Regions from separate parts of the Shinella sedimenti genome, predicted to be linked through region 1. Evidence: riboswitches for the same ligand, from Rfam matches in the RefSeq annotation. Region 1 holds a riboswitch; the other holds the start of a gene.

The links. A riboswitch is a leader RNA that binds a small molecule or an ion and turns the genes downstream of it on or off. The one in region 1 is predicted to bind FMN.
Region 2: linked by a shared signal. The riboswitch ahead of MKI86_RS05255 (6,7-dimethyl-8-ribityllumazine synthase) and the one ahead of ribB (3,4-dihydroxy-2-butanone-4-phosphate synthase) in region 1 are both predicted to bind FMN.

What each region holds. Positions count from the first base shown of each region.
Region 1 covers NZ_JAKVIN010000005.1:180,728-185,141, forward strand. Annotated here, with positions in the region: gene MKI86_RS13135 (LLM class flavin-dependent oxidoreductase) at 1-908, opposite strand, end outside; gene ribB (3,4-dihydroxy-2-butanone-4-phosphate synthase) at 1,097-1,732, opposite strand; FMN riboswitch at 1,819-1,965, opposite strand; gene MKI86_RS13145 (glycoside hydrolase family 140 protein) at 2,022-3,365, opposite strand; gene MKI86_RS13150 (glycosyltransferase family 4 protein) at 3,393-4,414, opposite strand, start outside.
Region 2 covers NZ_JAKVIN010000002.1:221,932-226,345, forward strand. Annotated here, with positions in the region: gene MKI86_RS05250 (ABC transporter substrate-binding protein) at 1-1,034, opposite strand, end outside; gene MKI86_RS05255 (6,7-dimethyl-8-ribityllumazine synthase) at 1,495-1,971, opposite strand; FMN riboswitch at 2,058-2,204, opposite strand; gene MKI86_RS05260 (ABC transporter ATP-binding protein) at 2,309-3,370, opposite strand; gene MKI86_RS05265 (ABC transporter permease) at 3,380-4,162, opposite strand; gene MKI86_RS05270 (ABC transporter permease) at 4,159-4,414, opposite strand, start outside.

The sequences.
Region 1 (4,414 bases):
GCATATTTCACATATTCCTCGTATTTCGCCCGTGCTTTGGCATCGGTTTCATCGACGATGATCGTCGCCATTGCATAGATGAGGACCTTCCTCGGATCCCGGCCCTGCGCGGCGGCGCGCTGGCGGATGTCAGACACATAGGCCCGCGTCGCATCCTTGAGCGGTGTCGAAATGAAGACGCATTCCGCATGGCCTGCCGCGAACTGCTTGCCCGCGCCCGATGCGCCGGCCTGGAAAAGTACCGGCGTGCGCTGTGGCGACGGTTCGCTCAGGTGATAGCCCGGAACCTCGAAATACTTGCCCTTGTGGCCGATCTCGTGAATCTTCGAAGGGTCGGCGAAGATGCCGCGCTCCTTGTCCCTGACAACAGCGCCCTCTTCCCAGCTGCCCTCGAGGAGCTTGTAGAGCACCTCGACATATTCGCTCGCCACATCATAGCGGTTGTCATGGGAGCGAAGCCCGCCCTGCCCGACATTCTTGGCACCGCTCTCGAGGTAGGAGGTCACGATGTTCCAGCCGACACGACCCTTGGTGTGGTGGTCTGCCGTCGAAAGGCGCCGCGCGAATGTGTAGGGGTGTTCGAAAGAGGTGGAGGCGGTAATGCCAATCCCGAGATGCTTGGTCGCCTGGGCGATGGGGTTGGCCAGTTGCAGCGGATCGTTGACCGGGATCTGCACGCCCTGGAGAAGGGCGTTGTCGAGATTGCCCTTGTAGACATCGTAATAACCGACGACATCAGCGATGAAGACAGATTCGAAGAACCCGGTTTCAAGAAGCTTCGCGAGGTCCGTCCAGTAGTCGAGATCCTTGTACTCCCAGGAACGGTCGCGCGGATGACGCCACAGGCCGGGAGACTGGTGTCCCACGCAATTCATCTCGAAGGCATTGAATCGTATCGTCTTGCTCATGAAGTCTCGTCCGTTTGGCTGGACGAGACATTATGATCCCAAAACGATGCGGACAGGCATTCTATATTTTTTATAGAATTTATCTTGAAACAAATTTCCGCTGCGCTTCAGGCTCAGGGTGTCGGCCTTTCAACAAGCCGATACCCTGAGTTCAAAGCCCTTCGTCGTTGACTTAGCCAGAGACCCGATCAAGCCGCGTTCGCGGACGCGCCGGATTGGCGTGCCTCAATGAAGCTAATCAGATCCTCGATGGTGATCAGCGGCAGCTGATGCTGCTCTGCGAAGGCCATCAGTTCCGGCAGGCGCGCCATGGTGCCGTCATCGTTGGCGACCTCGCAGATCACACCCGACGGCGCCTTGCCAGCGAGACGCGCGAGATCGACGGCGGCTTCCGTGTGGCCCGGTCGGCCGCGCACGCCGCGCGGATGGGCGCGCAGAGGGAAAATGTGGCCCGGTCGTGCAAAATCCTGCGGCCGTGCGGCGGGATCCATCAGAGCCTTGACGGTTACCGCCCGATCAGCCGCCGAAATACCCGTCGTCGTGCCGGAAAGATAATCGACGGAGACGGTGAAGGCGGTCTGGAGATACTCCGTGTTCTGGGGAACCATCAGCGGAATGTCGAGTGCATCGAGCCGCTCGCCTTCCATCGCCACACAAATGAGACCGCGGGCGTGTTTCATCATGAAAGCGATGATCTCCGGCGTCACCGCCTGCGAGGCGACGATGATGTCCCCCTCGTTTTCACGGTTTTCGTCGTCGACGACCACGATCATACCACCACGCGCCAAGGCCGCGATTGCGTCTTCAATTTTCGAGAGTGCCATTTCATTGCCTTTCAAGGGTTGCCGTACCGGCGATTCATCCCTTGGGCGAACAGGCCTGCAACCGCCCTGAAAGAGCGGGTTTACAGACATGTCCTCTTCCATCCGGACTGTGACCGTCGGCTCCGGCATCGCACCGGATCTGCTGACCCCTTCATTCGCGAAAGGCGCTCGCGGGCTCCGGGCTCTCACCCGATACCGCCGGTGGGGAGTTTCACCCCGCCCTGAGAACATCTCTAGATAAGGAATTTTGGTGGGCAAATGCAAGAGCCGGCTTAAAGCATCAATCGATCTAGTTGTCCTGCAAGCCACCATCCGTCCGCAGCACGACAAGCCAGTCCCCGGCGTCAGATACTTTCGAAGACGTCGGCACCACAAGTCGCCTCAGGTCGGCTTCGGGCTCCGCGACGGCCAGTGCACCGGTCGAGGGATCGTACCATTCGACGGCGCCGCTCGCGGCCGCAAGAACGGTCGGGTCGAAATCGAGCGCGACCGCACCCTGGATGTAGGCGACGGCGAAGGTTCCATCGCCAGCGACCGCGGATAGGGCGGTAGCGGATGGCGCACCCTCGACATGGCGCACAAACCGTCCGTCGTCCGGCTTCAGCTTCCACCACTCAAAGCGTTGGAACAGGGTCGCCAGATGGCCGATGCTCTTTGCTCCCTCGCTGTCTAGCGACTTCCGCCAATCTGCCGGCGTCTCGTAGAGCGCAGGACCACCGAAATGCCAGACGGGGTTGTTGCCGAAGACCTGGCCACTCGCACCCGACAGAAGCGCGCCGTAGGCGATCTTGCGGATTTCCTCCGTCTTGACCCCGTGTTCGCCTTCATACAGCGCTTCAATCAGGAAGAAGGGCCGGTGTGGCCCGGCGCGATAGCGCGCCTGTACGGCTGCGGCAACATCGCCATAGGTGTAAACCGTATCGATCGACAGCCATTTCGCATCGGGCCAATAGGCAGCGGTCACGCTGTCGCGATTGCCGTGCACGGTCTGCAGAGCGCCCGGCGCCACTTCGGCAATGCCCTTAGCCAGCGCATCGACAAGCGCACGATCCGGCGGATCATAATCACCGCCCTGCACCCAGATAATGTTGGGATAACGAGCATAGCGCTTGCCGAGATAGCGCCCGTAGGCGCGCAAGGCGTCCGGCCCCGCTGCCGCCATCTTGGTATACCATCCCTGCGGCCCGCCATTCGCACCGGCATAGGCGGGTGCCAGCAACACCAGCATGCCCGCTCGACGTGCCGCGTCGAGCACATGCTCGGCATCGGCAAAATAGTGATCGTTCGGCCGCGCAAAATCGCCGGGTGCCAAAAAAGGTGCGATGCCGGCGGCGTTGTTCGGCGCGTTGCGGGCGAATTCATGCTCGATCAGCGAGACCAGGATGGTGTTGAAGCCCCGCGCCTTGCGATCGGCGATATAGAGGTCTGCATCCTCGGGCGGAAGATCTGCGATCAACGACCAGGCCGCGTCGCCCGTGATGAGGAAAGGTTTTCCATCCGCATCCTCCAGATACGTGCCTGAAGCGGCGATACGCAAGGGAAAGCGCGCCTCGGCGCCGGCGGGCATGACGCGGCCGGCCAGGAAGATCAGCAGCACGAAGACGATCCGCATAGTGAAGCCGATGATCTGCATCCATTTGCTCCTTGTTTCAGACATGGCTCAAAGCCGCTCCCGGATACCCCGCAGCCAGTTCTTCACGGGTCGCGGCAGGAACGTGCGCAGACCGGCGCGCAGCCCGCGCGGCATCGACCACGCGTCCATTGGAAGGGGTGCCGCGATCGGCGGCGGGTCTGCCGCGACGCCGCGGAGTATGGCGGCGTAGTCCGCCGCCATACGCTCTACCGTGAATGCGCCTTCGACCTTGCGGCGCGCAGCGGCCGAAAGGCTGCCGAGTCGCGCGCGGTCCTTGTCCAGCGCGCGGACGATCTCCGCAACACCGACGGTATCGCCGACCGGGAAAAGCAACCCGTCACGGCCATGCTCTATTATCATCTCGGTAACGCCGCGAATCCGCGAGGCGACCGGCACGCATCCGGCCGTCATGGCCTCCACCAGTGCCATCGGCAAACCTTCGTAGCGTGAAGGCATGAGGAAGATGTCGTGGCGCGCCAGCAGCGCCGGCACGGCTTGCGCCGCAACGGGTCCGGCGTAGATGACGCGCGGCGCATCCTCCGGCATGACAGCCTTCAGTCGCCTAAGATCCGGCCCCTCGCCAGCGATGGTAAGGGTAGAAGATGCCGGCAGCCGCGTCAGAATATCGGGCAGCCAGAGCACACCTTTCGAGGCATCCTCGATCCGGCCGAGAAAGAGAAGGCGAAGCCCCTGCCCGATCGGTCGCGGCGACCGGTCGGTTGCAGAAAAGGCATCGATCGCAACGGCATTGGCGATGACGCTGGTGCGCATGGCCGGAAAATGGTGGCGTTTCACAAGGTCGTCGCGGCAGCGCTGCGATACGCAGACGGTGGCATGTACATGGGGTTGGATCACCTCGGCCGCCGCGTAGGTTCCGGGCGTGATGTTGTGCACGACCATCAAACGGAGGAGATCAGCCGGAAGATAGCGTACGATATTGGTCTGTATGCGATCGCTGAGTACGTTGACCACCACACCGTCGAACGCGCCGGCAAGGATTGCCTTCTCCATCAGGCGCGCAGCAACCCTGTCGTCATCCTGCGACGGCA
Region 2 (4,414 bases), on a different contig from region 1:
ATTTCGGCCGGCAGCAGGGCGACGACGCGGCTGTCGGTGGCCGGCGTGCCGTTGGCGATGTGCTCCCGCACTGCGTTCTGCGGGTCCATCAGGAAGTTCAAGAGCGCGTAGCCGGCTGGCTTGTTGGGTGCATTCTTTGGAATGGCGTAGAAATCCGACCAGATCTCGCCACCGTCCGAACCGAGGGTGAAGGCGATCTCCGGCACGTCGCGACTGAGCTGTGCGCCGTCACCGGTCCAGCACATGGTCATCCAGGCGTCAGTGCCGCGCATGGCCGGCTGATAGTCGCTGGTGACGGCATAGAGATGCGGCTTGACCTGGAGCAACAGTTCCTCGGCCTTTGCAAGCTCCTCGGGTTTCACCGAGTTGAAGGAAAAGCCGAGCGCGACGAGGGCATTGCCGATGGCGGTGAGCTGGTAGTCGTGCACGATCGCGCGGCCATCTGCCTCGTCCATGGCGGCTGCGAAGAATTCTTTCCAGCTCGTGACCGTCACCTTGTCGGTATTGTAGGCAATGCCGGTCGTGCCCCAGTTCTTCGGCAGCGCATACACCTTGCCTTCGGCGGTGCCCTGTCTGGTGAAACGGGCATTCTGGGTGCGTGCGTCGAAATTCGGCAGGCGGGACAGGTCCAGCGGATCGATCAGGCCGAGATGGGAATAGGTGGAGATCGTGTAGTTCGTCGGCACGAACAGATCCCATCTGGCGCTGTCGGTCTGAAGCGCTTCCAGCATCTCCTCGTTCGAGCCGAAGATGCTGACCTCCACCGCGACGCCGGTTGCGGCGGTAAAGGCCTCGAAGGTGGCGGGGTCGTGATAGTTCGGCCATGTCGCAATCGCCATGCTGGCGCCGAGATCGCCGCTGGCATGGGCGACCGAAGAAAACCCCGGCTGGCGGGCGAGCACGGCGGCCGCAAGGCCGAGCCCGGTGATGCCTAGAAATTGGCGCCGCGAAATCGAGCCGCGCTTGAGGCGCATGAAGGCGTCCGTCAGCGCGCCGGCATCCATGGGGGCATGTTCTCTGAACCATTTCGACATCGCGCTGTTCCCCTGTCGTTAAGACGGCCTCGCGTCACGGGCCGGAAGGACGAGCGTTCCGGTGGCGCCGTGCATGCCTTCCGAGACAGCCCGTGCGGCGATGTCGGGGAACGGCGGTGGCGTCTGAGCCGTACAGCCTTTGCGCGATCATCGCGCGATGACGCCGCGTGGTTTGCAGGGCCTGTCGGCACGCTTCAGGTCGCCGGCATGCACCCCGCGCAACAGGCGGTCGTCTGCACGATAAGCAGGGAGAGGTGTTTTATCCGTAAATCGCGCATCCCCCACATTAGCATTCCATCCGGAATGTCGATCGGATGCAGGAGGCCGGGCGCGCAACAAGGCAATGCATTGCCTTGTGACCAACATCGCAAACCCGGCGGTTGGCCGGGTCTGCGGTTTGTCTTTTCAATGTGTTACCGCCCTGCGCTGGCAGGGAGATTCCGGTCGTTGATGTGTCGATTCAAGCGACGGCTGCGAGGGCGGCCTGCGCGCGGGCATCGATGATCTGGCGCGCTGCGTTGGCGGCTTCCTTGCCCTTGATGACGAAATGGTCGCGGAAGAAGGCGATATGCGCTTCCGATTCCTGGAAATTGTGCGGCGTCAGCACGGCCGAGAGAACCGGCACGTTGGTATCGAGGCCGACGCGCACGATGGCATCGACCACGGTGCCGGCGACGAAATCGTGGCGGTAGATGCCGCCGTCGACCACGAGCGCAACGCCGAGAATGGCGGCATATTTTCCGGTGCGGGCGAGCAACTGCGCATGGAGCGGAATTTCAAGCGCACCCGGCACGTCGATCACGTCGACATCCTCGGCGCGACCGCCGAGCGCTTTCCATTCGGCGACGAAGGAATCGACCGCCTGATCGACGATGCCGGCATGCCAGCGGGCGCGGATGACGGCGATACGGGAGGAGGGGGTGGTATTCGCATTCATGTCTGAGGCCTTTCAAGGGTTGAGCCATTTTTCAACGGTCCCCTTGGGCGAACACGCAGAACTTCCGCCAACGCGGCGGTGGTCCTGCTTGCTCTCTTTCATCCGGACTGTGACCGTCGGCTCCGGCATCGCACCGGATCTGCTGACCCTTTCATTCGCGAAAGGCGCTCGCGGGCTCCCGGATTGCTCCGGATACCGCCGGTGGGGAGTTTCACCCCGCCCTGAGAACAGACAGACCATAACGGGCAAACGCCGGCGGATCAAATCCGCGGGCGACGCAAATAACGACTTTCACGACAGAATTTTTCAAGCTTCGCCAGAAGGCGGGAACGAACTGCTAATCGCGGATGATCAGCAGGTCACTCGCTACGAAGTGCAGCGTGACGGTCTCGCCTACCACCGGCGGGACGAGGCCGGGGCTGTTGAACATGTCGAACGAGATGACGCTTTCGCCGACCTTCATGCGGGTGCGGATGACCGAGCCGAGGAAATTGGTGGAGACGACGTCGCCGGAGAGCGCGGTATCGCCCTTGGCATCCGGCATGATCGACCCGGCTTCGGGGCGCAGCGCCAGCGAGATCGTGTCACCGACCTTCACGTCTCCGAGCGGCTCGCGCAGGGTGACGCCCTGGTCGCCGATCGACACACGGTGGGAGGCGGGATCGACGACCTTCGCCTCGATGAGGTTCAGCGTGCCGACGAAGTTGGCGACGAAGCGCGTGGCGGGGCGGTTGTAGATATCGGCGGGGGTGCCGATCTGGTCGGCGCGGCCGGCATTCATCACGACGATGCGGTCGGAGATCGACAGCGCCTCTTCCTGGTCATGCGTGACGAAGACGGTGGTGATGCCGAGCTGCTGCTGGATCATGCGGATTTCCTCGCGCAGCGACACGCGGATCTTGGCGTCGAGGGCCGACAGTGGCTCGTCGAGCAGGAGAACCTGCGGCTTTGGCGCCAGCGCGCGGGCAAGCGCGACGCGCTGCTGCTGGCCGCCCGACATCTGGTAGGGGTAGCGGTCGGCGAGGTGATCGAGCTTGATGAGACCGAGCATTTCCTTGACGCGCGCGTCGATCTCCGCCTTCGGGCGGCCGGCGACCCTCAGGCCGAAGGCGACGTTTTCCGCGACATTCATGTTCGGGAAGAGCGCATAGGCCTGGAAGACCATGCCGATGTTGCGCTGGTTGGGGCGCAGGTTCGCCTGGCTCTTGCCGTTGATGGTGATGGTGCCGCCGGAAGGCGTCTCGAAGCCGGCGATCATGCGCAGCACCGTGGTCTTGCCGCAGCCCGACGGCCCGAGGAACGAGATGAACTCGCCCTTCTCGATGGACATGTTGAAATCCTTGACGACCTGGACGGTGCCGAAGGACTTCAGGAGGCTGGTGAGGGTCAGGAAGCTCATAAAGGGTCCTTAGGCGGGGCTTTGCGCGCCCTTCTGGAGACGAGAGACAAGCTGGATAAGGCCGAGGCAGCCCCAGGTGATGCCGAAGGCGATCACGGCGAGAGCGGCTGGCTCGTAGGCGCGGTTGGCGCCGAGCAGCTGCATATACGGGCCGAACGCGGGACGGTTCAAAAGAGCAGCCATAGTGAACTCGCCGATGACGATGGCGAAGGTCAGGAAGGCACCCGAGAGAACCGCGACCAGCACATTCGGCAGAATGATCTTTGCGAGGATCGTGGTCCAGCCGGCGCCAAGGCTCTGGGCGGCCTCCGTCAGCGTCGCAATGTCGATGGCGCGCAAGCCCGTATCGACGGAGCGATACATGTAGGGCAGCGCCAGCGTTGCATAACCGAACATAAGAAGGATGTTCGTGCCAGTCACGCTACCTGTCAGCGGCAGCCAACTCGAGGTGTTGTAGAGCCTAATATAGCCGAAGACGATGACGATGGCCGGGATGACGAGCGGCAGGAGCGTGACGAATTCAACATAGGGGCGCAGACCTGGAAGCTTCAGGCGGATCCAATAGGCCGTCGGCACGACGAGCAGCACGCCGAAGGCGATGGTGAACAGCGCCATCACTACCGAATAGGTGAAGGTTTCTTGGAAACGCGGATCGCTGAGAACGACAGCATAGGCATCGAACGAATAAACGCCGCGCCGCATTTTGAGCGAAAAGTTGGTCATGCCGATGAGCGGCAGAAGGAAATAGAGCAACCCGAAGATGAGGGCGCCCCAGGCCCAAAACCTCTTCATTTCAGCCACCTTTCGCTGCGGGCACGAAGCCAGATGTAAACCGCATTGGCGATGCCCGTCACGACGATCATGCCGAAGGCGAGGGCATAGCCGAGATGCGGATTTCCGAGCACGTCGCCACGGATTTGGGCGAAGAGCAGGATCGGCGCAATGTTAAGCGACGAGCCGGTGAGCGCCATTGCTGTAGCGACCGCACCAAAGGAATTGGCGAAGAGCAGGGCGAAGGCACCAAGGAAGGAGGGTAGCAGGATT